DNA from 4 places in the Lysinibacillus sp. FN11 genome. Region 2 is predicted to be linked to each of the others. Evidence: riboswitches for the same ligand, from Rfam matches in the RefSeq annotation. Region 2 holds a riboswitch; each other region holds the start of a gene.
What was found. Region 2 has a riboswitch for cobalamin ahead of NP781_RS10155 (glutaredoxin family protein). Riboswitches for the same ligand answer to the same signal wherever they lie in the genome.
Positions count from the first base shown of each region.

Region 1: linked by a shared signal. The riboswitch ahead of NP781_RS09260 (ABC transporter substrate-binding protein) and the one ahead of NP781_RS10155 (glutaredoxin family protein) in region 2 are both predicted to bind cobalamin.
Region 3: linked by a shared signal. The riboswitch ahead of NP781_RS19710 (FecCD family ABC transporter permease) and the one ahead of NP781_RS10155 (glutaredoxin family protein) in region 2 are both predicted to bind cobalamin.
Region 4: linked by a shared signal. The riboswitch ahead of NP781_RS09250 (hypothetical protein) and the one ahead of NP781_RS10155 (glutaredoxin family protein) in region 2 are both predicted to bind cobalamin.

Region 1 is NZ_CP102383.1:1,730,785-1,738,597, forward strand. It holds gene NP781_RS09255 (elongation factor G) at 1-788, opposite strand, end outside; cobalamin riboswitch at 971-1,158, shown strand; gene NP781_RS09260 (ABC transporter substrate-binding protein) at 1,320-2,312, shown strand; gene NP781_RS09265 (precorrin-3B methylase) at 2,364-3,041, shown strand; gene NP781_RS09270 (S9 family peptidase) at 3,113-5,101, shown strand; gene NP781_RS09275 (class I SAM-dependent rRNA methyltransferase) at 5,343-6,536, opposite strand; gene NP781_RS09280 (alpha/beta hydrolase) at 6,599-7,516, opposite strand; gene NP781_RS09285 (dihydrofolate reductase) at 7,677-7,813, shown strand, end outside.
Region 2 is NZ_CP102383.1:1,895,586-1,903,398, reverse strand. It holds gene NP781_RS10180 (copper amine oxidase N-terminal domain-containing protein) at 1-22, opposite strand, end outside; gene dut (dUTP diphosphatase) at 164-601, opposite strand; gene nrdF (class 1b ribonucleoside-diphosphate reductase subunit beta) at 614-1,582, opposite strand; gene nrdE (class 1b ribonucleoside-diphosphate reductase subunit alpha) at 1,570-3,663, opposite strand; gene nrdI (class Ib ribonucleoside-diphosphate reductase assembly flavoprotein NrdI) at 3,660-4,019, opposite strand; gene NP781_RS10155 (glutaredoxin family protein) at 4,016-4,240, opposite strand; cobalamin riboswitch at 4,357-4,535, opposite strand; gene NP781_RS10150 (hypothetical protein) at 4,892-5,173, opposite strand; gene NP781_RS10145 (SHOCT-like domain-containing protein) at 5,183-5,569, opposite strand; gene NP781_RS10140 (DUF2089 domain-containing protein) at 5,583-5,948, opposite strand; gene NP781_RS10135 (Lsa family ABC-F type ribosomal protection protein) at 6,640-7,813, shown strand, end outside.
Region 3 is NZ_CP102383.1:3,726,954-3,734,766, forward strand. It holds gene NP781_RS19680 (hypothetical protein) at 1-143, opposite strand, end outside; gene NP781_RS19685 (TetR/AcrR family transcriptional regulator) at 323-901, shown strand; gene NP781_RS19690 (DMT family transporter) at 976-1,329, shown strand; gene NP781_RS19695 (DMT family transporter) at 1,329-1,643, shown strand; gene NP781_RS19700 (hypothetical protein) at 1,697-1,873, opposite strand; gene NP781_RS19705 (heme ABC transporter ATP-binding protein) at 1,925-2,716, opposite strand; gene NP781_RS19710 (FecCD family ABC transporter permease) at 2,722-3,768, opposite strand; cobalamin riboswitch at 3,914-4,102, opposite strand; gene NP781_RS19715 (biotin transporter BioY) at 4,257-4,853, shown strand; gene NP781_RS19720 (YdhK family protein) at 4,968-5,537, shown strand; gene NP781_RS19725 (response regulator transcription factor) at 5,578-6,279, opposite strand; gene NP781_RS19730 (sensor histidine kinase) at 6,257-7,651, opposite strand; gene NP781_RS19735 (NADPH-dependent FMN reductase) at 7,779-7,813, opposite strand, start outside.
Region 4 is NZ_CP102383.1:1,722,326-1,730,138, forward strand. It holds gene aspA (aspartate ammonia-lyase) at 22-1,440, shown strand; gene NP781_RS09220 (methyl-accepting chemotaxis protein) at 1,602-2,846, shown strand; gene NP781_RS09225 (hypothetical protein) at 3,093-3,392, opposite strand; gene NP781_RS09230 (PH domain-containing protein) at 3,471-3,851, shown strand; partial or broken gene NP781_RS09235 (acetyltransferase) at 4,014-4,148, opposite strand; gene NP781_RS09240 (hypothetical protein) at 4,321-4,596, shown strand; gene NP781_RS09245 (hypothetical protein) at 4,825-5,430, shown strand; cobalamin riboswitch at 5,963-6,148, shown strand; gene NP781_RS09250 (hypothetical protein) at 6,373-7,128, shown strand; gene NP781_RS09255 (elongation factor G) at 7,310-7,813, opposite strand, start outside.

The DNA of each region.
Region 1 (7,813 bases), 160 kb from region 2:
CCCTTGACCGCCTTCATAAAGGTTAAACGCTGGTGACCATCATGACGAATTTTAAAAACCTCTCCCTCAAACGGGGCAACCTTGTCAAAATCGGTACTCGTTAACAGCGGGAGCTGGTCAAGAAATTCCTGAATGCCCTCATCCTTTAAGGCAGAGCCAGCAAAGCAAGGGAAGGCACATTCATTTTTAATCATTCCCTGTAACTGAGCAAGACACTGTTCATGCTCCAATGACTCATTCAGAAAGGCATCAAGCAATTTTTCGTCGCGCTCCGCTAGCCATTCCATGATGCTATTTGATACATAGTCTGCTCGCAATGGCTCATCGATGAACAATATATGCTGTGAGCAATCTTTGCGAAGCTGGCTGATGACAGCCTCCACATTGGCACCCTCACGATCTATTTTGTTGATAAAGAAGAAGGTAGGGACATGGTATTGACGTAAAAGTTGCCATACTGTTTCTGTATGGCCTTGTATCCCTTCGACAGCGCTAATGATCATAATGGCATAATCCATCACACGAATGGCACGCTCCATCTCAGGGGAGAAATCGACATGCCCTGGCGTATCAATCAATGTGTATGTATCATCGCCAATGCTCATACGCCCCTGCTCGGCAAATATCGTAATGCCTCGTCTGCGCTCCAGCTCGTGATTATCAAGAAAGGTATCCTGATGATCAACTCGACCACGGGCTTGGATACTATTTGTATGAAAAAGTACTTGCTCAGAAAAGGTCGTTTTCCCTGCATCCACGTGCGCAAGTACACCAATTGTTTTGTACATAAGAAATCCTCGTTTCTATAGAATGCTATCTTTTTATTGTAACAGAATACTAGCTTCTATATTTCTTGTAAAATAGTTCGTCTTTATGTCGAAATAGTGCTAATATAATGATGATTATACTTTTAGTGTCATACTACTGATTGCGCGATAAATATTCTTCTGCTAGTCTATCAATAGTATTGACCATTATAGAACGTATTGGTGCAAATGGCATTTGTCATTTGCTTAAAAGGGAAATCGGTGCAATTCCGATGCTGTCCCGCAACTGTAAATGGGGAGTCTATACAGCATGCCACTGTAGTGAAACTATGGGAAGGCGTATAGATGATGAACCTAAGCCAGGATACCTGCCAGTATGTATTTTTTGACTAAGAACCACGAGGATGGGGATAGTGATACAGGTAATATACCGTTATTTCACTATGCTACTCTCTTGGCGACAAGAGGGTTTTTTTATGCCCTTCCAAACACCTGGGTAGTAAAGAAATCTCTGATTTCTTTCTATATTTTAACAACAAAGGAGAAAAGGACATGAAGAAATGGAAAAGTATATGGCTAATGATGATCATTGCCTTGGTCGCTGTTTTAGGGGCTTGTAATGCAAAAGACAAAACGGAATCAGCAGCACAAGGTGAAAAGGTTGAGCCATCTGAGGCGGCAGCCGAAGTAACCATTGAAAACAATGACACAAGTCAAACATATACGGAAGCACCAACAAAAGCGATTAGCTTAAATCAGCATGTGACAGAAATTATGCTAGCACTTGGCTTAGAGGATTCTATGGTAGGGACAGCTTACTTAGATGATAAAATCTATGAGCCACTGCAAGAGGCATACGACAAAGTCCCTGTGCTTTCCGATCAATACCCAACGAAGGAGCAAGTCATTGATGCCGAGGCAGATTTCCTATATGCAGGCTGGAAAAGTGGCTTTGGCGAAAAGGGTGTAGGCACACCAGAAGAGCTTGAAGAATTAGGCATCCATACGTATTTACATACGGCTTCCAACATGACAAAGCCAACATTAGAGGATATTTTCACTGATATTCGCCATATCGCGAAGATTTTCCGTATTGAGGATCGTGGCGAAGCTTTAATTGAGCAAATGACGAAAGATGTAGAGGCAGTACAAGCTAAATTACCAAAAGATAGCGAAAAATTACGTGTTCTTGTGTTTGATAGCGGTGAAAAGGATGTATTTACAGCTGGTCAAAACTTTATGAATGAGCTGGTGACAATCGCGGGTGGTCAAAATATCTTTGGTGATGTGGAATCAGGATGGACAACTGTGTCGAAGGAAGATGCAGTAGACCGCAACCCAGAGGTAGTTGTCGTGATTGATTACGGTGAAACAACGGCAGACCAAAAGATCCAATTCTTAAAAAATGATCCAGCATTGAAGGAGATGGAAGCGGTCAAAAATGAGCGCTTTGTCATCCTGCCACTTTCAGCAGCGTCTGAAGGGGTTCGTGCAGCAGAGGCCATTGAAATTTTAGCCAAGGGCTTCTATCCTGAAAACTTTTAATCCATTCGAGCTAGCGTTTTGCTAGCTCCTTTTTTATAAGGAGCGATAAAAATGAATGCATTTCAAAAAAATGTACCTGATCAAACATTTGAGACACTGAACCGTCATGGTGAGTTTACCCGTCTAGCCGTTAGCCCTGGCATTATTAATAAGCATTATACGCCTGCACAACTTCAAAAAATAGCCGAAATTGCTGGCGAAAAGGGGGCGATAAAATATTCTGCTTCCTATAGTATACTCGTATCCATACCAACGTGCGATGCCACAGAAGCGGTGCAAGCCTTACAGGAAGCAGGTCTCTATGTTGCTCCCTCTGGTCCAATCATGGCCATGAAGGCCTGCGATTTTTGTGATGGGGAGAAAATGGAGGCTGCGCCGATAACCGAACAGCTCTATCATGCCATAGCGGGGATGAAGGTACCTGCAAGAGTGCGTGTCAATATTAATGGCTGTGCATCAGCTTGCTACAATGCAGTCTATGATGATATTGGACTCGTTTACCATCAAGAAAGCTTTGATGTCTATTTAGGGGCAGTACCGATGGGAGCAAAGGCACAGGCTGGTACGTTATTCGCTAAGAGGGTAGACGTCACACAAATTGAAGATTTTTTACTGCACCTGATCAACCTATATAAGGAGCATGCTCGCCCAAATGAGCCCTTTTACAAATTTTATTGCAGAACAAAGTCCGCAGAATATTGGGAACTAGTAAAAAATTCAATTAAATAGCAGGAATATTACTTAGGGTGTCGAAGTATTGTAGTAAGGCACAGAAAATTACAATACAAAGGAGCAAGAACATGACATCGAAACAAGGGATTCAACCAGAAGATCTTTATCGCTTAAAATCAGTAGCAGATCCACAGCTTTCACCAGATGGGACAGAGGTAGTTTATGTAGAGACTCGTATGGACGAGAAGAAAAATGACTATATATCGAATTTGTTTTACATAAACTTGAAGGACAAAACACCACAGCAATGGACATTTTGTGAAGATAGAACGAGTTCCCCTGTTTGGTCACCAGATGGCAGTCAAATTGCATTTTTGTCAACGAGAACAGGTAAGTCACAAATTTATGTTCTTTCGAAAGCAGGTGGAGAGGCAAAACAGGTGACACATTGTAAAAATGGAGCGACATCCCCTGTCTGGTCACCATGTGGCAAGAAAATTGCTTTTTCAGTCGTGCTAGGGAAAGATGAAACCATCCTAGATAAAGCGGAGGATGAGAAGAAAAAGGATAAAGATCTAAAGCCACTAGAAATCGAGAAAATGAAACACAAATCGGATGCTGGTGGATTTATTGATATGGAACAGTTTACCCATATTGCCATTGTCAATGTGGAATCAGGAGAGCTAGAACAAGTGACAGAAGGCAAAGAGTACTTCCATCTGGGTACTTGGTCGCCAGATGGCAAATACCTTACGTATTTAGCAGATAAAGCGGAGGATTTAGATTTCTCATTCAATGTGGATATCTATTTATTGGAGTTTGAAACGAAACAGAGTCACAAGCTAACAGAAGGTTCGGGAGCATATTACCAAACGGCTTGGTCTCCGAATAGTCGCTATCTTTCTTTTGTAGGAGGAGAACGTGAATTTGAAAATGCCACACAAGCGAAGCTTTGGATTTATGACATGGAGCAAAAACTACTAAACTGTGTAACAAGTGAATTTGATGCGCCTGTCGGTGATTTTGTCATCGGTGATTTCCTGCAAGGTGTAGCGTCACCACGTGTGCAATGGATGAATGATAATCATAGCTTCTACTTCCAAGTCACAGATCACGGCAATGCGGCGATCTATTACGGAAATGTAGATGGCGAAATTTACCCAGCTATCCATGATGATCAATATGTTTATGGCTTCTCACTTGATGCGCAAAACGATCAGGCTATTGTGGCTATTAGCACAACGACCAATCCAGGCGATCTGTTTTATGTGAACCTAAAAACGGGTGACACAGAACAGTTGACGTCCATTAATGAAGAATTTTTAAAGACCAAAACATTAGCTGTTCCAGAGAGTATAGAATTTGAAGGTGCAGAAGGCTGGAAGGTCAATGGCTGGATTATGAAGCCAGTTGGCTATGAAGCAGGGAAGAAGTATCCTCTCATTCTTGAAATCCACGGTGGTCCACATGCAATGTATGGCAATACCTACTTTAATGAATTCCAAATCCTTGCTGCACAAGGTTTTGCAGTGCTTTACACTAATCCGCGTGGTAGTCATGGCTATGGCCAAAAATTTGTTGATGCAGTACGTGGCGATTATGGTGGTAATGATTATGCGGACTTAATGGCAGCGGTAGACTACGCTCTGGAGCACTATGATTTTATTGATCAGGATCGTCTAGGAGTAACTGGTGGAAGCTACGGTGGTTTTATGACTAACTGGATTGTGGGCCATACAAATCGCTTTAAAGCAGCTGTGACGCAGCGCTCCATTTCGAACTGGATTAGCTTTGCTGGTGTCAGTGATATCGGCTATTACTTTACAGACTGGCAAATTCAAGCAGGACTCGATGATATAGAGAAGCTATGGCATCATTCGCCGCTGAAGTATGTAGACAAAGTGGAGACACCATTATTGATTTTACATGGTGAAAAAGACTATCGTTGTCCAATTGAGCAGGCAGAGCAATTGTTTATCGCCTTAAAGTATCGTAAAAAACAAACAAAATTCGTGCGTTTCCCTGAGGCGAATCATGAACTGTCAAGAAGTGGAAAGCCCACATTGCGAATTAATCGACTTGAATATATTCGTGATTGGTTTGTAAAATATCTATAATAGGGTGGCCTAAGAAGAGAATATCTTCTTAGGCTACTTTTAATAGAAAAGCCCTGTATGATTGTTTATAACGATTCAATCTTTTGAAAAATCTCATGGTAAAGGATTTGTTCACCTTTATTATAAAGGTACCAAACATCTTCTCTACTTGCTTTATAATTATATAAATAAATTGTTGTATAAGAACCGTTATTTAATGATACAGAAAAAAGAATCACAGCATGGTGTGATTCTCGATTGGTTAGTCGATTTTCTGGATGAACACGACCTTCAGATAATTAAATTCAGGGTATTCACGTGGTACACGGAAATCTTTTGGTAAACCATATTCCTCAACGATTTTATAGCGTGTATGAGTCTCTTTAAAGGCTTGGTCGATAAAGCCTTTGAACTTTTTCATGCCGAAGCTGGCATTATTTGTGGAAGCCACAATGATGCCGTTTTTAGCGGTAATGGCAATCGTGTCCTTTAGTAATTTAGGGTAGTCCTTTGCCGTTGAAAAGGTCATTTGCTTCGTACGTGCAAAGCTAGGTGGGTCTAATATGACAAGGTCAAACTGTAAAGCATGACGCTGTGCGTATTTAAAATAATGGAAGACATCCATGACTTTTATATCCTGAGCCTCATAATCAATATGATTGACACTAAATTGCTCAATCGTTTTGGCTAGACTACGCTTTGCCACATCTACACTCGTTGTCTTGATGGCTCCTCCTAGAGCGGCTGCCACAGAAAATGCTCCTGTATAGGAAAATGTATTCAGCATATCTGTATTGTTGGCATAACGCTCACGAATAGCCAATCGTACCTCACGCTGATCGAGAAAAATCCCTGTCATCGCGCCATCGTTTAAATGCACAGCATAGGTCATACCATTTTCCTTCACCATGATAGGAAATTCTCCTGGCGTGCCCATCACAAAATCATCCTGCTCGATATACTGTCCTTTGGTATCAAAGCGTTTTTTCTCATAAATAGCTTGGTAGTCCACTGTCTCAGCAAGCGCCTCATACACCACTTCTTTAAATGAGTAAATGCCCTCACTATACCAGCTTACCATATAGTAACTGTTAAAAAAATCAATCGTGAGACCGCCAATGCCATCTCCTTCACCATTAAACACACGAAAGGCTGTTGTGTTTTCATTGCTAAAAAATGCAGCACGATTGTCGATGGCTTTTTTGAATTTTTTTATAAAAAAAGCTTTATCGATTGTTTCATTCGGATCGGTCGTTAGTACCCAGCCAATCCCTTTGTTTTGGACGCCATAGTAACCTGTTCCAATAAAACGGTTATGGTGATCCATGAGCTTGAGTGTTCCTTGCTCAGCAGGTAAACGTCGTGCATCAACCGCATCTTTTGAAATAAGTGGGAAGCCTTTTTTTAATTGATCAGAAAAGGGCTGTTGTATTTGTAGAGCTATTGTTTGTGTCATAGTGTCATCCTTTAAAAAACGTTTTGCTCTATTATCGCACTGTTTGCACGGGATAGCCAAACTTATTTCAGGAATTGCGCAATTTTTGTCACGGTTTCAATCGTTGCGTCTTCAAAATAATTCATTTTACTGAAATAACTATGGATTAAACCTGGCATTGTAATATGTTCCACTACCACACCAGCAGCCTTTAACTTCTGTGCATAGCTTAGACCCTCATCAAAGAGTACATCTGCCTCTGCAGCTATAATAAACGTTTTCGGCATGTTACGGACTTCCTCTAGCTGAAGAGGGGACACAAGTGGATTTGTGAAGTTTGCTTCCTCTGTATAGTGATGAGAGAACCACTGCATGGCTTGTGTATCTAAGCCGTAATCTTCACCATATGCCAGATAAGATACTGTTGAAAAATCGACATTTGTAACAGGATAGATGAGTGTTTGAGCGTGTAACGATGGTCCCTCTAGTGCAGTAGCTAAGTATGCAACCACAGTAGCCAAATTTCCGCCAGCACTGTCCCCAGCAACTGATAATCGACTTGCATCGCCACCTAAGGCTTCCATATGATCGTGCACCCACACTAAGCTATCGTAGGCATCATGTAAGGGTATTGGGAAAGGATATTCAGGTGCTAAGCGGTAATCCACTGATACCACAATCGCCTGTGCCTGGTCTGCTAATAGCTGGCAGCCTGCATCAACAGATTCTAGATTGCCATAGACCCAGCCTCCACCATGATAATAAACAATAACAGGTAATGTTTTACCGAGTACAGGCGTATAAAGCCGAACTGTAATTTGTTCGCCATCTCGCACTGTAATTTTGTGATCCTCAATGGATGCTAGCTTCGGTTTGTGTGCAGATTGCCATTGTGTAACCATCCGCATGGCTCTCGCTTCCTGCGGTGAAACTTTGTAATAAGGTGTACCAGCACGCTGAGTTTCTAGATATTGAACAGCTTCTTTTCTTAAAGTTATCATCTTCATCATTCCTTTATTGAGAGGTTTGTTATTCTTATTATAAACTATTCATATAATTTTAATAGGATTTAGGTGTAACAAATGTTTATTTATTTAAAAATAGGTGAAATAAGCGCATTATGTTTATAATAAAAGGGACGAAAGTATTTGGAGGGACAGTATGATTTCTTTAATTGTGGCACATGATGACAATCACGTCATCGGATATAACAATGGGATGCCTTGGCATTTACCTGGGGATCTGCAGTATTTTAAACAAAAAACAATGGGCAAGCCTATGATTATGGGACGTAAAAC
Region 2 (7,813 bases):
TACCTGAACATGTTTTTCTCATTTTATTAGCTCCTTTAATTCGCTATCAATACTTCATTCCATATGAACCCTATTATTTCCTTCTGCTATTATGAAGGAGAAAAAAATCCTGCATTTTCGCAGGATTTTTAAGTAAACTTTATGAGGTTTATATATAGGTACGCTATTTCGTACCACTTGCACCAAATCCAGATGCGCCTCGGACCGTTTGAGATAATTCATCTACTTCCACTAATTGAATAGAAGGAACAAGCTGAATAACCATTTGAGCAATGCGCATTGATTTTTCTACGATAAATGGTTCTTGACCATGGTTGATTAAAATAACACCGATTTCGCCTCTATAGCCTTCATCTATAGTGCCTGGGCTATTCAGTACGGTTACACTATGCTTTAATGCTAGTCCACTTCTTGGTCGAATTTGGGCTTCCGTTCCCTTAGGTAATTCAATCTGTATACCTGTCTTAATGAGTTTGGCTACGCCTGCTGGGATTTCTACTGCTTCTATGGAATAGAGATCCATGCCTGCATCCCCAGGGTTGGCTTGTATCGGTAGCATGGCATCAGCGTGAACTTTTTTAATTTTTACTTCTAGATTCATTGTTCTTCATCCTTAACGATTAAAATTGAATGTGTCATCTGTGATTGGCGCAACTTTTGCCTTCGCATACGTAGCGCCCTTTTGTGAAAAGAAATCATATGTGGAGCCTTCATTACGAATACCATTCATCACAATTGGATTGACTTCCTCTTCTGGGAACATGGCTTCAAAGCCGACATTCATTAAAGCTTTATTAGCATTATAACGTACATATGCTCGCACTTCAGGTGATAATCCTGTTTCCGCATAAATATCATCTGTATACTTCATTTCATTTTGATATAAATCTAATAATAGCTCATAGCCCCATAAATGTAGCTCTTCTTGCTTTTCCTTTGAAAATTGCTTGAATAGATTTTGAGCAAAAAATCCAACTGCTACCCCATGGATAGATTCATCCCGCAAGATGAGTGAAATAATCTCGGCACTGTTTCGTAGGAAGCCTTGTCCTCCTAAGTAGAGTGGATAGAAAAAGCCAGAATAGAACAAGAAAGATTCAAGCATAACGGAGGAGAACATCGCTTTCCATAAGCTCTCTGGGTTGCCTTCTTCAATACTATTATAAATGTCTGCGATTTTATTGGCCTTATACTGTAGAAATTCATTTTTCTTGACCCATTCAAATAGCTCGTCGATTTCTTCGTTTGTACAAAGCGTTGTGAAAATATAAGAATAGGACTTGGCATGTATCGCCTCGAATGCATCAAAAACAGTTAGGACAGCCTTTTCCTGTAAATCGTCTGTATAAGCAGCAACACGATTCATCCCGATATTTGTTTGTACAGTATCCAGTAAGGTTAATCCTGCAAATACTTTTTTATATGTGTCCTGATGCTCAAAGCTTTTCCATTGTTTAATATCTTTACTGACCGCAATTTCTTCTGGAAACCAAATTTGCTTCCATTGCTGGTCCCAAAATATTTGGGCAAGCTCACTTGTTGCCTTATTCCAATTGACTGCCTCATAAATTATATTTGACATGCTACACACTCCTCTAAGCTTTGTAATCGTTGACGAACATAGTAAACAGACTTAATGCCCTTTACCCACGCATAAATGTATACTTTAGCCAATTGTTCGGTTGTCCAATTGTCCGTTACATAAAGCGTCATGGAAATACCTTGGTCAACGTGCTTTTGAGAAGCTGCATATAAATCAATTAAATCATAAGGATTCACATCATACGCCTCCACATATAAATGACTATTGTCATTTGTTAAATGAGGCATTGGATAAATGGTTCTACTATCGGCATAATCACGAACCTCTACGCGCTCTGTACATGGAGCGATTGAAGCCGTACAGCTACGAATATATGAAATACTACCAGTTGGTGCAATAGCCAAACGATAGGAATGGAATAGCCCATATTGCATCACATCTTGCTTTAACGTTTCCCACATCTTGTTCGTAATGATTGGAATATTGCCAAGTGCCTTCAATACAACAGGTGACAATTCTTCCTCAGCTTTATTGATATATTGGTCAAAATAGCTACCAGATGCATAATCACTGTCCTCGAATCGATAGAAGGTTGCAGCTTTTTCTTTTGCCATTTCCATCGAAGATTTCAGTGAATAATAGTTCATCGCTTCCATAAAGTGATCCATGAAATCAATAGACTCTTTAGAGCCGTACAGGATGCCCTCCGTCACCAGATGCCCATGGAGGTTCATACAGCCAAGCCCTACAGAATGCATTAATTGATTGGCTTTTGCAACAGACGGTACATTTTTAATATGCGTCATTTGCGATACATTTGTTAATAGGTGCATCGCTGTATCGACTAATGCGCCGAAATCATTCACTTTACTTGCTGCATGGATATCGATGGAACCTAAGTTACACGATACATCTAATCCATAGTCATTTGGTTGATCCTGATCCGTAATGATACTTGTCTCTTGCACTTGCAGAATTTCTGTACATAGATTGGACATTTTGACACGTCCAATATTTTTTAAAGGATGTACCTTATTGACATTATCATCAAAGATTTCAAACGGGTAGCCTGATTCAAATTGTGCTTTTTTCACCTCTGTATAAAGCTTCCGTGCATTTAAACGTTTAATTTTACGAATTTTTGGGTTATCAAGTAGCTCGTAGTACATGTCTGAAATGGAAAGCTCAGACATACGTTTACCGTATTCTTTAAAAATATCGTATGGGCTAAACAAGACGATATCCTTATCACGTTTCATCAGTTCGAAGAAAATACTAGGTATAATAATCCCTGTTGAAAGGGTTGCGAGGCGAATTTTATCATCAGCATTTGGTTTTTTTGATGATATGAAATTTTCTATGTCTGCATGGAAAATATTTAGATAGACAACACCTGAGCCATTTCGTTGCCCTAACTGATTCGAATAACTGAAAGAATTTTCTAACAGTTTCGCTACTGGGATGACACCACTTGCACGATTTAATATTTCTTTAATTGGATCACCTAAAGGACGTAAATCTGTTAAATTGACCCCAACTCCACCACCAAGGCGTGATAGCTCTAAACAATAGCCAATATTTTCGGCAATACTATTCATGGAGTCATCCATTGATAATTTAAAGCAGCTGACTAATTCACCACGTGCTTTCTTACCACTATTTAAAGCAGTTGGTGTCGCTGGCTGGTAGGCTTCCATCATTGCTTCGACAGAGCGTTCTGCTAGAGTTGTGTTTCCTTGCGCCAAATACAAAGCAATAATGACAATACGATCCTCATACTTTTCTAAGATCTCTTCCCCGTCACGACTTTTCATAGCATAGCTATCATAAAATTTGCTTGCGCTCATAAAGGATGGGAAGCGGAAATTATAATCATAGGCTTTCTTGTACAGCTTCTTAATAAATTCCATCTCGTACATATCGATAAATGCTTTCTCATAGTAGCCCTCATCAACTAAATAGCGGATTTTTTCCTCAATATCTATAAAATAACGCAAACGTACGTTAACATACTCTAAAAAGTAGCGGCGCGTAGCTTCGCGGTCCTTTTCTAACTCAAGTAATCCAGTTGTACTATAACGATTCAGTACGTCATTATTAAGCTTTAAATAGGTTTTCATCTCATTACCCTCGTTTCATAAAACGTTTGTATTGCTTCGTAATCCGTTTGATTACCTCGTAAATCTAATTTCCTTACTAAGGGTACATGATAGGTAGCGGCGATTTTCTCACCAGCAGCGCCAAATACATGATGGCCGAAATTACTATTGCCACTGGCAACTACTCCTTTACAAAAATCCCTGTTTTTTTCTAAGAAACGTTGTACCTTTGCTGGAATGTCACCTAAACCATCTGTGTAGGTAATTAAAAGATAGGGCTTGTTCAATCGCAATTCCTCCGAGAGCTCGATACATTCTGCCTTTAATTTGGATACAACATTTCGGACATTACCTGTACGACTCGCGTAAACGATCATAGAGCAATCAACTCAATTTGAGAAACAATTTCCTGAACATCTCCTATAAAAGTTTCATTCATCTCTAAAACAGGCACACTTAAAAAACCTGCGTCAATAATCGTTTGCTTTGCCTGTTCATCATGATCGATGTTAACAATTTCAGCTTCAAGTCCTGCACGTTGTAGTTCAGATTTTACCCATAGGCATTTTGGACAAATTGTTTTCGTATAAAGTTTCATAGAAATCCCTCTTTTCATAAAATAAAAAGCCTATCTCCTCTAGAGAGATAGGCTAAATGGAAACGTTAACATACCAAAAATACTGACGTTCCCATCTCTTAATCCCCGAAGAAATGATAAATTTGTTTTATAAAGGCAGGTCTCCTGGCTTTGCTTCATTCTCTGATTCCCTTCCCATGCAAATGCACAGTGGTTGCAATCATCGTCAGCTTCACAGTTGCGGGGACAGCGTCGGAATTGTACCGAACTTCCCTTTTAAACTACATATAGTAGCACCTTTGTAAAACGAACACAATATATAGTTGTTGTTCAATAGTTTTAAGTGTACCATCCTTCAAATGAAAAGTAAATCAAGATTCTAAACTTCTTTATTTTTGGATTATTCAGTATTTTTAATTATGTAGTTCGAAATAGATTACCACTAATCATTTATACCCAAATCAAAAATCTATTTTAAACGATGAACATCTTTATCTATCAAAATGTATCTAGAATTCTGAAAGAAATGTTCTATTTTAAGTACCATTGAAAAATAGTAGCTTCTATATGTAAATCCTGAAATAATTATCATCTCTTACACGTTTCAAATGACACTCATTAAAAAAGAGCATGCTTTTATCATAACATGCTCTAACCATTCTATCTTTGGGATTATAGTCTAATCTTAACCTCAGTCCCATCCTGAGCTTTGACATCGACTAGCACGAGTCCCTTATAATTTTGTAGTTCCTTGATAATCGGCTTTAGCATTTCTTTGTCGATGAGCGGAAAGGTAAAGTCTATGTTCTTTCGATCGAAGTATGCCTTTGTCCACTTATTGGCTTGTTGCTGAATCCATTTAGAAGTTAAAATGGAGAGGACAATGGTTAGCACGGTATAGGGAACTGGGACTGTAAAGCGAACATCTTTTGCTTTCACTTTTACATGCAACATTCGTCGCCTCTACTCAATGAAGACTGCAACGGAATCCCCGTTTGCTGATTTTATATCTACAATTTGTCCGTCTAATTCATTTTCGATTGCTTCAAGAAGAAGATTGATGTCGATATCTTTTACGTATTTTTCTGATTGTGGAATACTCGCAGCGATGCTGTGTCCTGCCATAAGTACGGCTTTGACAAGTTTAATCGGCAAGTTTACCGTAACATTATCATTTTCGGTGGATACAACACGAACCTTTAATGTTTTTTCTAAATACTTTGTTTTTTCCACAAATTTGTTCTCTGATTCTTCTTTCTGTTGTAGCACTTGAATCAGCTCTGATCCTTTATCCGCATCAATTTTTCCCTCTTGAATCATGGTTAACACTTTTGTGATTTCCTCTTTCATGGTCCGTTCCTCCCTATTCGTCTTTTAAGAGCTTTATCGCTTCATCTGTTGTGATTTCGCCATTTTCCAGCATGCTTACAATTTTTTTCTCGTCTACTTCATTTTTCTTTTTTTGAGCATAGCCAAGGGATGAAATAATGTCGTTTAGCTTGCCTCGAACTGTTGGATAAGAAACCCCCAGTTCCTTTTCAACCTCTTTAATGTTTCCTCGGCAGGTTAAAAATACTTCCACAAAATGAAGCTGATCCTGTGATAAGGATGCTAGCTTCGACAATTCAAATTCATTTTCAATGGTCGTGTGACAATGAGAACACTGTAACTTCGTAATTTTTAATGTTTTACTACAGACAGGGCAATTTGTGATTACTTGATAAGCCATAGTGAACTCCTTCCTTTAAGTTAAGTTGATTATATAACAAAGAAATTAAATATGTAAATAATAAAAATTGATTTTTTTAATTATAAAATAAATAAAATTAATTATTAAATTAAAAATATTAATTAATCATTGCTGTATTGCTTGTCCTAAGCAATTTCAACTTTACTCTATGTATGTGTTTTCTATTTCTACTTGTAGCTAGCGGCATCAGTTAGATAATGACAGTTTAGAATTGAAAATAAGGTTACATTGTATTCTGTAAAAAAATTTGTTACTATAAAAAGACAATTATGAGAGGACTGATGAATGGACAATGAAGAACTAAACTATATTTTCATTTGAATTGAATGATTTCAAACACAAAATATAGGGTTAGTCTATCCATTTTTAACAATCAGTTTGCATTGTATTTGTCATGACACAAATGGCAAATCGTATTTATTCAGTGAAAGACTAATCCTTCCAATGCACAAGTGGAGGGATTTTTTTCTTGCTTTCATAGTTGATTTTGCACCTTTCATTTACCCATAAAGGAGAGGAAAAATATGAGCGATTCAGAAACTATTGTGACGCATGTAACACTCCGTATAAGTCGTTAATATCCATCTGCTTATACGGAGAAATAAAACATAGATGGATAGACCGACTTTGTATGAAAAGTAAACTGTTGTAATACAAAGGAGGAATTATCATGTCCATGATACAAGTACAAAACTTAACTTTTTCTTATCCAAGCAGCTTTGACAATATTTTTGAGAATGTCAACTTTCAAATCGATACGGATTGGAAACTTGGATTTATCGGTAGAAACGGACGAGGTAAAACAACATTTTTTCAGTTGTTATTAGGAAAATATGAGTATAGCGGAAAAATCATCTCTTCTGTAGACTTTACTTATTTCCCCTACCCTGTTTCAAATCCAAATAAATATACCCACGAAATATTTGAGGAAATTTGTCCTCAGGCAGAGGATTGGGAATGTCTACGTGAAATAGCTTACCTACATGTAGATGCAGAGGTCATGTATCGTCCTTTTAAAACATTATCCAATGGCGAGCAAACAAAGGTGCTGATTGCTGCGTTGTTTTTGACAGAGGGTCAATTTTTATTAATTGATGAGCCAACCAATCATCTAGACACGGATGCACGAAAGACGGTTTCAGATTATCTTCGCAGGAAAAAAGGATTTATTTTAATTTCACATGACAGAAGCTTTTTAGATGGCTGCGTTGACCATATTCTATCGATCAATAGAGCCAATATTGACGTTCAAAGTGGAAACTATTCTTCTTGGAAGTTAAATTTTGATCGACAGCAGGAGCACGAAGAAGTAACCAATCAACGACTGCAAAAAGATATCGACAGATTAAAACAATCCTCAAAGCGTTCGGTAGGATGGTCTAATCAAGTGGAAGCCTCCAAAAATGGCACAACCAATTCAGGTTCAAAGCTGGACAAAGGCTTTGTCGGGCATAAAGCAGCTAAGATGATGAAACGAGCAAAGAATCTGGAATCCAGACAACAAAGAGCTATTGAGGAAAAATCAAAGCTGCTAAAAAATGTGGAAAAAACTGAGTCATTGAAAGTAGAGCCATTATCATGTTCATCTAAAGAAATGGTTGCTGTAACAGATGTATCCATTCAATACGATAACCATATCGTGAATAAGCCTATTAGCTTCAAAGTGGCACAAGGGGATCGAGTTGTTTTAGATGGCAAAAATGGAAGCGGAAAAAGTAGTATGTTAAAACTTATTCTAGGTAAGCCCATCCAACATACAGGCTCCATAAAGTTAGCTTCAGGTCTAGTCATTTCCTATGTTCAACAGGATACATCCCATTTAAAGGGATTGTTATCGGAATTTA
Region 3 (7,813 bases), 1.8 Mb from region 2:
TTATTTGACTCAAAAGCGCCAGAACCGTGTGATGGTTTGGAGGAAGCATCATAGGCAACTAATGTTACACCAATCTTTTCTTCAAGCTCATTGATTTTTTCTAGTTGCTGCGGGTCTAATTGTGCAAACTTAATTTCTGTCATGGCCATCAATCCTTTCAATTATACAATTCCCCGAAATATAGAAAATATACTTCTTCGCATAATTGTGGAATTACAAACGAACACGGATAAAAAAATGACTGATTATCAGTCATTTTTATTGACATTATTTTTCTTATTCTATAACATAATAATTAAGTATGGCAAAAGTGAGGGATTTCATGTCAAAAGAAGAAAAAATTATTCAAGCTGCCATTGAGGTTTTTCGAGAAAAAGGAATAGAAAAAACAAAGGTTTCAGATATCGTTAAAGCTGCTGGGATCGCTCAAGGAACATTTTATCTTTATTTCCCATCACGCCTTTCTGTGATGCCAGCTATTGCAAAAAATATGGTAGAAAGAATTATTGCTACCTTAGATGAAGGTATTTCAAGTCATAAGCCCTTTGAACAGCAACTTGAAGAGGTTGTGGAAATGGTTTTCTTAATCACGAAAGATTATGGAGATATCGTTGCACTTATTTATGCAGGTATTGCGCAAACTGAGCATTTAAAAGAATGGGAAAATATATATGCACCCTATTATGAATGGATGAGCCATTTCTTATTATCTGGCAAGCAACAGGGAATGATACGTGATTCAATTGACCCAACACGTTCTGCTAAACTGATGATTGGTCTAATTGAATCTGCTGCTGAACAAATTTATTTATTTGACGATAGCAAGGATGAAACAATGAAATTGCTCAAGCTTGAGCTTATAAACTTCCTATCTCACGCACTTGGCCTACGTCACCCATAAAAGTGACGTTCTTTTTTACTTCAAAAATGACTGAACGTCAGTCATTGCATTACCTAATAGAAAGGATTTTACTTATGAAAAAAGAATGGATGTACGTCGTTTTAACAAGTTTATTTGAATTGCTTTGGGTATTTGGCTTTAACGTAGCAAGCTCATGGTGGCATTGGATAATTATTGTGACAATCATTGCTATAGATTTTCATTTCTTATCGAAGGCTTGCGAGAGCTTACCTACTGGTACAGTCTACGCTATTTTCGCCGGAGCAGGTGCAATCGGTACTACATTAATGGATATTTTCATTTTCGAAGGAGAATTTAATGCCATTAAAGGACTGTTCATGATTATTTTAATATTAGGTGTGATTGGTCTAAAATTAGCGGATAATTCCTCTAAAGTGCAGGTGCAAACGAAAGGAGAGAATGTATAATGGGTTGGGTACTTATTATCTTAGCTGCTTTGTCTGAAATTATAGGTGTGATTGGCTTACGCTTCTATAGTCAGCAGAAAACATTACGAAACTTAATTTTATATATTGGTGGTTTTGGTGTGTCCTTTGCCCTTTTATATGCATCCTTCAACTATTTGCAGTTAAGTATTGCCTATGTTGTTTGGGTAGGAATTGGTACTGTTGGAGCTGTACTCGTAAATATCATTTTCTTTGGTGAATCTAAAAATCTATCACGTATTATCAGTATCATAGCAATTATCATAGGTGTAGCAGGCTTAAAAGCAGTATCTTAATGGCTCTGCAATACAGGACGCCACTCTTAAATCGGAAGCGTCCTGTATTCATTTTATTTAATACGGCATGGTTGGATAATAATCAATCCATCCGAGCCAATACCAGTATGGACATTGGCCATTTTTTGAGCCAATTCACAAAAGATATCTTCCTTGTAATCATGTTGGAAAAGATCAAGATAGATATCGCTGTTGCCAATACCATGCATTTTCGTAAAGGCTATTTGCATACAGTCACTCCTTAAAGGATGTTTTATGTATCTAATAGAAGATCTCGCTTTCTATATTTGGCTAAACCTCTTCGTGAACTGTTCAGGAACATATGTAAGATACGGCTTCCCTGTCAGTGGATGTATTTGAATATCCGCAAAAACACCGAATACATCTTGTAGCACTGTTGGGGTAAGTACTTCCTCTGGTGTACCATGGCAAACTATTCGCCCTTGCTGTAAAACGTAAATTTGATCGCAATACATAGCAGCGATATTCAAATCATGTAAAGCTGCTACTACGGTTAAATGCAAGGTCTGAATTAAATCCATAAGTTGAAGTTGATGATGAATATCTAAATGATTCGTCGGCTCATCCAATATTAATACCTGTGCTTGTTGAGCGAGTGCCCTTGCAACCATGACACGCTTTTTCTCGCCACCAGAAAGCGAACTAAAGCTTCGTTTCTCTAAATGTGATATGCCCGTTTGCCTAAGAGCCTCTTTAACAATTTGAAAATCTTTCTCTTGATCAAGCTCTAACAGCTTTTTATGTGGTGTTCTTCCCATACTGACTAAATCATGCACAGTGAAATCAAATAATACGGGTGTCTCTTGGCTTACAACAGCCAAATTTTTCGCAATTGATTTACTTGATTGCTTTAATATATCATGCTCATTTAATACTACCGTTCCGCTTTCAGGTTTTAGGAGACGATACATATTTTTTAACAATGTTGATTTTCCGCTCCCATTAGGACCAATTAATCCAACAAATTGCTTTTCTTTTATTTGAATGCTTACATCATGTAGTATACGCTGATCGTAAATGGAGAATGATACTTGTTTCGCTTCTAATGTCATGGACGTTAATCTCCTTCACCGAAAGAATAGTTGTTACGACGGAGAAGCCAAATGAAAAATGGTCCCCCACAAAAAGCTGTAATAATACCAATTGGCATTTCCTGAGGAGCAATAATGATTCGAGCAAAGGCATCTGCCCACACTAAGAATATTCCACCTATTAAAGCACTAATAGGTATGACGTATTTATAGTTTGAGCCCACAATTAAACGCACAATATGGGGAATAATCAATCCCACAAATCCTATAGAACCACTAACTGCGACAAGCACACCAGTTAATAGAGATACTAATAGTATTAACTGAATACGGAATTTCTGAAGATTAACGCCTAATGTCACTGCCGCCTCTTCTCCTAGTAATAATAAATTTAAATTGCGATAGTGTAGCCATAGTAGCCCAAATACAACCAAGAATACGAAGGCTGGAATCACAATACTATTCCACTTGGCTCCAGCTAAACTACCTAGCATCCAAAACATAACAGCCTTTAAGGCCCCTTCTTGCTTTGACATCATTAAAATAAAGTTAGAGATAGCCGTTAAGATAAAGGACACAGCCATGCCTGCCAATAGCAAGCGGAAAATAGAGACACGTCCCCCAACACGTGATAAGAAAAAAACAAGTGTAATGGCAAGTAATGAACCAAGGAATGCGGATACTGAAAGAGCGTAAATACCTAAAAATGAAAACGCTCCTAAAATAATCACAGAAGTAGCTCCTACAGCTGCCCCTGAAGAAATCCCTAGAATATACGGGTCTGCAATAGAATTACGTACAAGTGCCTGAATGGCTGCCCCTGCAATGGCTAACCCCGCTCCTACTATAGCAGCTAGCAAAACACGAGGTGCTCTTATTTGCCAGATGATGATTTCCTGAGAGCGACTCCAATCTTGCTCGATCGAAGTTTGTATAAAAGGAATTTTAGAAAGAATAACTTTCCATACATATAACGGTGTAACTGAAACTGAGCCAACCATTACAGCAAAGGTCATTGAAACAATTAATACCATGAAAAGTACGAAGGAAAATAACATAAATTTTTTATTCATCTGTTTTAAACTCCTACTGAATATTGATGAATGAAGCAATAAAAAAAGGTATCCCATGCGAAAATGCGCATAGAAATACCCTAGATTAAACAAAGTCAGAAAAATATCCAGCTATTGTCCGTAATTGCTTGCATCCTCGTGGGCATTACAGGTATTACTAAATGGCAGGTCTCCTGGCTTCGATTCACTATCCTATAATTGCCTTCCCATTCTTAAACAGTGGCAAATCATATTATAGGATTCCTCGTTACAGTTGCGGGACAGCGTCGGACTTCCACCGACTTCCCTTTTAAGTGACATTCAAAAATGTCACACCAATAGTATTTGAAGTTATAAAATTGTGACGGTTCTATCATACATTTTTATAGATAGATAGTCTACTTCTATTTAACCCAATATTTGAGTTAACTATTAATAATAATAAGGTTGACACAATAGCATTCGTTTTTTACACTAGCAGTAATAACTTATAAAACGAGGTGAAATTCATGGCAACTGTTACACAACATAGTCACCATAAGTTAAGAACTATTGACATTACCTACATTGGATTGTTTTCAACGCTAATGATGGTAGGTGCTAATATCACTTCCTTTGCACCCTTTATGGTAGTTGGTGGTGTACCCATTACGCTTCAAACCTTCTTTGCAACTTTAGCAGGGCTTATTCTTGGTAGTAGAAAAGGTGCGCTCGCCTGTACAATTTATATGTGCGTAGGATTGGCGGGAGCTCCTGTCTTTGCTCGTTTCGGTGGTGGAATTGGCCAAATTTTAAGCCCTACCTTTGGGTTTATTATTACATTTATATTAGCGGCATTTGTTGCAGGGTTGATCGTGGAACGAAGCGGGACAAAGAAAAGTTTTATCGTAGCTGCTTTGGTAGCAACGGCTATAAATTATTTGATAGGAACAAATTGGATGTTTTTTGCCTATAAGCTTTGGGCAAGTGCGCCAGAGAATTTTTCATATAAGCTCGCTTGGCTTTGGATGATTCCTCCACTACCAAAAGATATTATTTTAGCTATTTTTGCTGGTATCTTCGCCCATAGATTACAAAAAACATTGAAGATCATGCCCATTCAATAGCATATCTCCCCACCTAATTGTGCCAGACTAAAGAAATGTTTTTCATAGGGTCATATCCATCGTTTCTGCACATTTATTTGCTACATTAGGAGCACATAGTGAGGAGGATATCATATGAAATTCAATAAAAGATGGTCAGTCGGACTATTATCAGTAGTCGCTCTAATTAGTTTATCGGCTTGTACAGAGGATCAAACAGAACCAGCGTCCACTTCTAATGAAACTTCTGAAAAAATGGATCATTCTACAATGAACCATTCAAGTTCTGGCGATGTACCAGTAACATTAAAAAAAGCTGAATACCCGAAATTTCCTGTAGGGAGCACAGCCATTATTACAGATGGACATATGGAAGGTATGAAAGGGGCAGAAGCAACAATAGTAGGTGCCTATAATACAACTGCCTATGTTATTTCCTATGAGCCTACATCTGGTGGAAAGCGAATAGAAAAGCATAAGTGGGTGATTCATGAAGAATTAATTGACCCACAAGAAGCACCACTGGCTCCTGGAACAGAAGTAAAAACGGACGCAACACATATGGAAGGTATGGAAAATGCGACTGTCCTTATTGACGAGGCTGTGCAAACAACTGTATACATGGTCGATTATACTTCCACTACAAGTGGTGAAGCTGTAACAAATCATAAATGGGTAACAGAAGAAGAGCTTAGTCCAAAATAATAGAAATAACCTCTACCTTCAATTCTGGTAGAGGTTATTTCTAGCTTTTATGTTCCATTCGCTTTCTATTTGCAGACTTATGCCATTTATAGCCGATGCCCCAAACGGTTTGCAAGTAATCATCCGCAGGAAAACCACTTTTTCTTAATTTTTCTCGTAAATTACGTACATGTGAATCAATGGTACGATCTTCAATCGTTACATCATATCCCCAAACGGCATGTATAAGGTGTTCTCTAGAAAATGCTCTATTTTGATAATCTAAAAATAGGGCGAGCATGGCAAATTCCTTTGGTGTTAATGGAATTGCCTTATGTTGAAAATATACTTCAAAGGACTCTCGATCTAGACAAAGCCCTTCAAAGTTAATCACTTTTTCTACAGATATCGTTCTTCTTAATACAGCATGTATGCGTGCTAACAACTCTTCCTCATCAAAAGGCTTTAAAATGTAGTCATCAGCACCAAGGTTTAAACCTTTTACAATATCAGCGTGTTCTCCTTTTGCAGTAAGCATAATGATAGGAACATCCCAAAACTTCCTAATTTCCTGGCAAACCTGCCACCCATCCATCTCTGGCATCATAATATCCAAAAGAACTAAATCCACATGTTCTTCTTCTAAAAAATCCAATGCCTCTTGTATAGAAGTCATTGCTCTACAAAGAAATAGCGGTTCCAAATAAAGGGTTAATAAATCTAACATTCTTGGTTCATCATCAATGCATAAAATCGTTTTCATTCGTTTCTACTCCTTTAAATGATAATTCAAAAGTAGTCCCTTTATTGATTTCACTTCTAACCTTTATTTCTCCCCCATGTGCTTGTACAAGCTCCTTGACAATAGCAAGCCCAAGTCCAGATCCACCTAAAGCACGACTACGTGATTTTTCCACTCGATAAAACCGATCAAAAATATATGGTAAATCCTTCTTTGGAATTCCTTTCCCTGTGTCTTCAACGGTGATGCTTAAAATTCCACTGTCTTTTTTTACAGTGACTGTAGTCATATCTCCTGGCGCACAATAGATTAATGCATTATTTAATAGATTAATCAGGATTTGCTCAAGTCTTGCTTCATCGGCACATAGTGTTAAGCCATTATCACAACGGACAACCAAATAGATACTTTTATCTTGAAAAGCGGGACTTAATTTTTCTTCAATGCTTGTGAAAAACGGCTCTAAATGTAAGCAATGTTTTTCAATTACAAATGAGTTTTCATCCATTTTCGCTAAATCAAATAAATCTTTAATTAATCTAGAAAGTCTATTTGTTTCTTCTATTATAATAGCTAAATACTTTTGACGATCTTGCCCTGTTAAATCCCGTTTAGCAAGAATGTCTGTATAGCCTTTAATAAAAGTTAGCGGTGTACGAAGCTCATGTGCAATACTCGATAAAAACTCCTTACGCTCTTGCCTTAGATGATTTAAATCATTGGATAAAAGCTGGATAGCATTTGATAAATCCCCAAGCTCGTCTTTTCCATTCGTTGAAAGAGCGACTGTAAAATCACCCTTACTCATTTTCAATGTAGCCTCTTTCATTTGAATAAGTGGTTTAGCCAACTTGCGAGATAGAACAACAATGACTGCAATACTGACAAGACCAGATACAATACCCACGATGAGAAAATGCTTATTGAGCCGTTTCATTAATGCATGGATGGAATCGGTATTTTGAAACATAAATACATAGCCAATCGTTCCTTGCTGATTTTGAATAGGGCTTATGGTCGCAATAGCTTTAACTTCTTGCCAATTGTCTTGTAAAACCCTTCCTTCATAAGGTATTTCCCCCTCTATCTCACGAATCAGATCACTCATTTCTTGATGTGGTTGTGAGGATGCAAGGATTGTTCCGAAATGGTCAGTCACCACGACATCTGTACTTGCTTCTGATTCCATAAGAACGACATGTGCTAGTGTTTCATTATTGAAGTTCTGTTCTAATATAGTACGATGTGAATTTCCTCTCGCTTGTAAACGCTCTAGTTCCTCTTCCACTCTAGAATTCGTCAGGGAAACATGCAAAAAAAACATCATAAAGGTTTCAATACAAAACAATGTGATGAAAAAGATAATGCCAAGCTTTAATGATAATTTTCTCATCCGTAACCACCATTTTAGAATTTCTTAAAAGTATATCCTGAAAGTGTGAAGATTTCATGCAGAAGTAGCATCTTTCCAAACAAAAAATGCCCATAAGTATATTGTATACTTATGGGTTAGATTTTAATTAAACGTATTTTTTTGCCCAGCTTAAGAAATTAT
Region 4 (7,813 bases), 170 kb from region 2:
ACATAAAAGGAGACGACAATAATGTCAACACAACGAATAGAAAAAGATTTTTTAGGTGAGCGCGTATTACCAGCAGAGGCGTATTACGGAATTCAAACACTACGTGCTACGGAAAACTTCCCGATTACAGGCTACACAATTCACTCTTCACTTATTAAAGCAATGGGGATTGTGAAGAAGGCAGCTGCATTAAGTAATATGGAAGTACACCTATTATCAAAAGAAATTGGTGAGGCAATTGTCGAAGCAGCACAAGAAGTGATTGATGGCAAATGGGATGCTGAATTTATCGTAGACCCAATTCAAGGTGGAGCAGGTACTTCCATTAATATGAATGCCAATGAAGTCATCGCTAACCGTGCCCTAGAAATTTTAGGGAAAGAAAAAGGTGACTATCACACAGTAAGCCCAAACAGTCATGTCAATATGTCACAATCAACAAATGATGCTTTCCCAACAGCTATTCATATCGCTGTGTTAAATTTAATAGATGAATTATTAGTAACAATGGATTATATGCAATCCGTTTTCCATCAAAAAGCAGAGCAATTTGCTCATGTCATTAAAATGGGTCGTACGCATTTACAGGATGCCGTGCCAATCCGCTTAGGACAAGAGTTTGAAGCTTATTGCCGCGTGATCAATCGTGACATCGTACGCATTCGTCAAACACGTCCAAATTTATATGATGTGAACATGGGTGCAACGGCTGTCGGAACAGGCTTAAATGCCTTCCCAGACTACATTAAATCTGTTGATGAGCATCTTGCTGAAATTTCTGGTTTACCATTAAAGGGTGCAACGCATTTAGTGGATGCCACACAAAATACAGATGCCTATACAGAAGTATCAGGCGCTTTAAAAATCTGTATGATTAATATGTCTAAAATTGCTAATGACTTGCGTTTAATGGCTTCTGGTCCTCGCGCAGGCTTAGGAGAAATCCTGTTACCAGCTCGTCAACCAGGTTCTTCAATTATGCCAGGTAAGGTCAACCCAGTTATGCCTGAGGTGCTGAACCAAGTAGCCTTCCAAGTAATTGGGAATGACCATACGATTTCTCTTGCATCGGAAGCTGGCCAATTAGAATTAAACGTAATGGAGCCTGTATTAGTGTTCAACCTAATCCAATCCATTAGCATTATGAATAATGTTTTCCGTGCGTTTACAGAAAACTGCTTAAAAGATATTGAGGCAAATGAAGAGCGCATGAAAGAATATGTAGAAAAAAGCGTAGGGGTGCTAACAGCAGTAAACCCTCACATCGGTTATGAAGTAGCTGCTCGTCTAGCACGTGAAGCCATTCTAACAGGTCGTTCAATTCGTGAGCTTTGTATTGAAGAAGGCGTCCTAACAAAAGAACAATTAGACTTAATTTTAGATCCATATGAAATGACACACCCAGGTATTGCGGGTTCAAGTATCATGAAATTAAAATAAAACGAGCAATGATGGACTGTAGACATGCCCTAAAAAGCTGTCTATAGTCTTTTTTTTGTAGACCTTTCCTCATATAAAAATAGAGCGTATCCTTATGTGTTTTAGGATTATTCAACTATAATAATGGTATGGAATACATATTTTAGTTGGGGGAATTTGGAATGAGTTTACGAAAAAAGAGTTTACTTGGCTTTTCCGCTTTAAATGTTTTAATGATCGTTATTTTATTTATCGATTTAGCCAATGTAACAACATTAGATTGGTTTTCTACCGTGTTAACAATTGTAGGAATCGCTATTACACTATCTTACACAGTGTATGTCCACTACAAAGTGATACAGCCTATCAAACAAATTACAGAGGCTGCACAAGCAATTACGGCAGGCCAATTAGATACAGTTGTCATTGAGGTTCGTGACAATAGTGAAATTTCTCAACTAGCAAAATCCTTTTTAGAGATGCAGGAACAGTTACGAACAATGACACAAAAAATTGCGCACAGCTCTACAGATTTATCAGCAAGCATCGAGGAATTATCTGCGAGTACGAATGAAATTACGCTTGCTGTGGAAGAAGTAGATCAACAAATGGATAAGACTTCTGAGGGCTTGAAGCAAGCAGCACAATCGGCTAATGATAGTGCTAAATCTATGCAAGAAACCGTTGATGGAATTGAGCGAATTACAGTAGCCACACAAGATGTGTTTGTGCATGCGAAAGATGCTAGCGAGATAGCAGGAAATGGTGCAAATATTTTACATGTGGCAAAAGAGCAAATGCAATTTATTTCCTCTTCAACAGAAAAAACAAGTGGATTGATGCAGCAATTATCCCTTAAAATGTCAGATATTAAATCAATGACAGATATGATTACGGCCATTACAGATCAAACAAATCTACTAGCATTAAATGCGGCCATAGAAGCAGCGCGTGCTGGAGAGCATGGTAAAGGCTTCGCCGTTGTAGCTGAGGAAGTGCGTCAATTAGCAGAACAATCCAAGCACTCTGCTACGCAAATTGTAGATTTAGTTGTAGGAATAGAAAGTGATACAAAACAAGTAGCCTCATCAGTAGAAGATGATTTGAAAAATGTTCAACAAGGAGTTTATGTCATTGACGAAGCGACAAAATCATTTGGCACGATTTCACAGCATGTTAGTCAGATGACAAGTCAGCTTGAGGATATTTCGACGACAGCTGAGCAGCTTTCAAGTAGCGCCAATGAAGTAGCATCCACTGTGACAACCATAGCAGCTGGCATGGGCAAGCTATCGAATTATACAGAAGCTGTGTTACATTCAATGGACGAGCAAACAGCCTCAATGCAAGCAGTTAATCATGTCACACAGGATTTAAGTGTCCAAGCGGATAACTTACAAAAGTTAACTAACCAGTTTCAGGTTTAGGCAATGAAAAGTATTTTTCTAGGTTTTTTAAGCCTAAAATAAGCATCTTCATCAATACTACGAAAAGCCACAAAGTAGAAATGATGGACCATAAAAACACTTTCCTAGAATACATGGAAAGTGTTTTTATGGTCGAACCAGCGCAATTAGTTTCCCAGTGAACTCCTCAGATAGTGTGTAGATCGTATGCGTATCCTCGACATGCATCAAACTACTGTTTTGACCTTTATCACCTAACCAATGATGCTAGCCATATTTGTTTCCTGCCTTGTCCACTATTTGTACATTATGTTCTGGTGAAGCCATATTGACGGTACCCTCGTTTTTGACAGCTGTTGCAATGGCTTGTTGGAATAGTGTAAGTAATTCTTCATCCTGATATTTTTTACTAAAATCACGGTTTATCTTGCCAAATTCAGCACGATTAGAAATGCTGACCTTAGCTAAATCATCATCTGGTTTTTCATTACATCCTAGTAAAACAACGGCTAGTAGAGACACTAAAGCAACTATCATTATTCGCAACCACTCACCCTCAATAGGCAAAATAATACCACCATTTCCTGTCGTAGCTCTCACTTCTTTGTAATACATTAAATAAACGAGAGCGAAAGGGGACAGATAGTGGGCTTATTTGATGGATTGATCGGCAATGCAAGTGAGGTGAATTTAGAAAAACTACAGGAGGAGGTCCATGATTTATTAATTCCAAATGAGACAGTCAAGAACGCCTATAAAATTATTAGAGACACGTTTATTTTTACCAATAAACGATTGATCCTCATCGATAAGCAAGGAGTGACTGGCAAGAAAACGGAGTATCATTCTATTCCCTATAAAAATATCGTGCATTTTTCAGTAGAAACAGCTGGAACATTTGATTTAGATGCAGAGCTCAAAATATGGGTGTCTGGCAGTTCATTACCGATTCAAAAAAACTTCAATAAGGCGACAAATATTTATAAGGTGCAAAGCGTCTTAGCACAGTATGTGTTGGGGACGTAATGAAGGTGCTAATAGTACATGTGCACAACCAAAAGCCCGCAAATATGCGAGGCTTTTTTGTCGTGCCAGAAGAGGACGGCGTAAGGGATTTTAAGTCGGCTTCATGATTACGGTAGGCTCGAAAATACTGATAAGCGTGAATAAGAACGCCTTGCCGAAGTCTTATTCAAAGACAATCATTTCTCCGACTTCTTTAAACCCGAAGCGTTTGTATATATTCTTTCCATCCTCTGATGCCTGTAAGACTACGGGCTTTTGCTTATCAATTGTTTGACTAAGTAGGAATTGAAACATCTCACACTCAGGTGGAGAAAAGTATATATACAATGTATAGACCCTTTCTCAATTGCGAAATGCAATCTCGTGAAAAATAGTAGAATGTGTACTCTACTTATCAGGTGATTAGATATGGTTATTTTCTTCTATTATAGGATTATGTTTCCATATATAATATATTATAGAGAAAGGTGTGGAGAAACTGAAAGTATCTAATCAAATGAAAGTAACTATTATTGTTTGTCTAATCGGTTTTATCTTTGTAGGTTACTTTACAGCAAAACAGTATATCCAAGTGACTAATTGTAAGGAATTATCCCGAGATGGGCTGCTGTATGACGAGGAAATGTGTTACCGCAATCATGGTAATAAACAAGAGGTAGATGATTGGGAGCAATATAAGCGAGATATGAAAGATGCTAAGTTTAAACATGACCTATACGAAGAAGTTAAAAGAATAAATAAATAAGAATAAACTAGGACTGCTCTTAATTGAGTAGTCCATTTTATTTTGGTTGTTTTCGTAAAGGTTGTTGTTATTGAGCTAACGTCGCAGTTTAGTAGAACAAGCAAAATGGATTTTTGTTCGTTTTAAATGTAAAATTTATTTAAAATTGGTATATCTTATTTTTAAGTATTAAAGTAAAGAAACAAGTTAACAAAAACATTAAAAATCAACTAAGTCTAGGGGGAACTTATGTTAATTTCTACAATAATTTTGGGTTGGATAGGAATAGTGATTTTTTTAATTATTGTTTTTACATTTCAAAAGTTGGTTAAAAATAACGAGTTTGCTTTGATACATAACTTAATGGCTTTGATGTATGCAATGTGGTTTCCTTTGCCATTGACTTTGTATCAATTATTAAATTCGGAACTTCTACAAGTGGGGACAATATTTGGCTTAGTTTATTTAATTTTGCTAGTGATTACAATGACACTTCAAACAGGTCATATTACATATATAGTAAAACATAATGGTAATAAATCAATTACAGATAAACAAGGAGAGTATATGATGGCAACATTATCTAATCCTTTCGAAGGATTGGCAAATGTTTTCAAAAGTATTTGGGCATTATTTTTAGGAATTACTTTCTGGAATGGTGGAGAAATATTAATGGCAAGTATTATGTTTTTATCCAGTTTACTAATTTTTTATTATTTATTTATAGTACTGGATACAAGTTTAGTAAAGCGAGTCAAGTTATTTTCAAAGGTAAAAGCCAATAATTTTCTAGTTAATCTTGAAACGTTACTTTTCTTCATAATTTTGATGAGTTATATTACCTTTAATTCTTGATGGATGGAAGGAACGAACGAACTTTGTGAAGAATTATACTTAGACTAATTGAGTGCTTTAGTTAAATTTCGATTCACTAAATAAAAAACAATAAGGTAGAATTTAATCTACACGTATTGTAGATTAAATCTGCCTTTTTCGTTTTACAGCAACAATCTTTGAGAATACAGCCTTTATTTTTCTCATCCAATCTATCCAGTGTATATATCCTTAAAATCTGATGGACACAATATTTCATTCAAACCTAAACAATCGCATAGATAAACTCCGTACTCAAATCGAGTACGCAGATCCCCACAAGGGTTAATTTTTGCCTTACAGTTTGTCCAAATGATAACCTTGCAAATTGACCTCACCGACCAATTATGGAGGTCAGGTTTGCGTAAATTAGTATAATTAATAGGGTTATCTCATTAATTTGGGTTAGCCCTTTTTTTGTCTTTTGACAAATACTAGAATACATATTACAATTTAAACCAGAAATACAAAAAGAATATCTACTCTACATGTATTAGTGTGTTAAATTACAATTTAATATTAATAAATAATAGGTGCGTTTATCTCTTGATAACGCTTAAAAGGGAAGTCGGTGTGAATCCGACACTGTCCCGCAACTGTAAATGTGAGCGACTTTTCAGTATCCACTGTCTTTGGACGGGAAGGGGAAAAGAAGCGATGATCATGAGTCAGGATACCTGCCTGTTACGAGTACACACCATAAACCTACGAGGAATAGGAGGTGGCATGTTGACAAAACAGAATGCTCTGTTCGTCACAGTACGTCAAACGCCCATAGTAAATGAAAGGGTTCACAATCGAACTCATTCACATATACTTAGGGTTTGTTTGCCATTGTGTGATGAAAGAAGATAAAATGAAGGATTTCCTCAAAAGTAGGAGTCCTTTTTGTTTTGAAAATATGTACGCAAAGGGGATGCACATATGACAAATATTCATGTAACGACAATGTTGGAAACGCCTTTTGAAGATCTGAACATTTGTAAGCAACCACGCACAGAAGTTGCTAAGAAAGCGAAAACAAGAATGGTGGTCGAGTCTCTGATCGATCAATTATTAGCAACGAAGCTGATTCGCAATGATCGCTTCTTTGAGCAAATTTTATATAATAAAGAAATTATTTGGATACAAAATGGGGATGTGGACGGTCATCTTTTAGCGAAAGCAGCCATAGCAGATGAACTGAAAACAAAGACGAATAGTTTTATGATGTACATGCCGACCAATCCGATTGTCTATGAGGTCAATGGAGAAGCGTATCACTTAATTACACGCATTGATTCTACACGCGCAAAGCCCAACCTTGACCGTCTCTCATTGGCGCCAAAGCCTGTTTTAAGTGCCGCTCGTGTCAATGACTTATTATGCTCGATTGTTATACGCTTTTACGAAACGTATTTACACGATTTAGCACCTCACCATGACAAACTCATCGCATTTGTACAGCAGGAATATGCACAATTTATTGAAGCAGTGCAAGCGTTAAATGATTATCATTTCAACTGGCATCCACGTGGCAACGGTCACGAGCTTTTACTGCAATTAATTGATCATCTACAACTATTAAAAAGTCAGCCAGGTAAGGTACTGATTGATTTTACGAACAAGCATGACTACGTGATAGTTGAACCCGCTTATTTGATAGACAAACCAACAAAGAAGGCTGTCGGTGCACTATAAAACCAAGCCCTCCATTTTTGGAGGGCTTGGTTTGATCTTGCGCTAGGAATATCCGCGAAAGCAGGAAAAATACCCGCGCTAGTGCGACGAATACCTGCGGAAGCAAGTGAAATACCCGCGCTAGTGCGAAGAATACCCGCGAAAGCAAGTAATGCCTTCACGCGAACAAAATCACCCCATCCTACAGGCAATGCATGGCTGCCTGTGCTTCTTGCCATGGAACCGAATATCCTTTGCCCTTTGCACAAAAGATACTAGAGGAACTATACTCAGGGTCTGCATTTTTATCGTAGCCAATCTGTGCAATCACATCCTCTGTATTATGGCACACATCATAGCCATCAAATTGGAGAGTGAGTGCACCTTTCCCATTTGTATAGGCGGCAAAGGTTGTACTGTAGCTCATTAAAGTGGCAACAGGCGCACGACCTGTTAGGATAACATCCGTTTCGGATAAAATCGGGTCATCGAATGTGCCTGCTGCTTGCTGAATATCATTCATCATACGGCCGATAAAGTCGTTTGAAGCCTTCATTTTAAAGCGATAATAGGGTTCAAGTAGGACATTTTGTGCCTGCTCCAGCCCCTGACGCAGTGCACGGAAACTGGCTTCGCGGAAATCTCCCCCCGATGTATGTTCATTATGCCCGCGACCTGTTAGAAGTGTAAAATGAATATCTGTTAC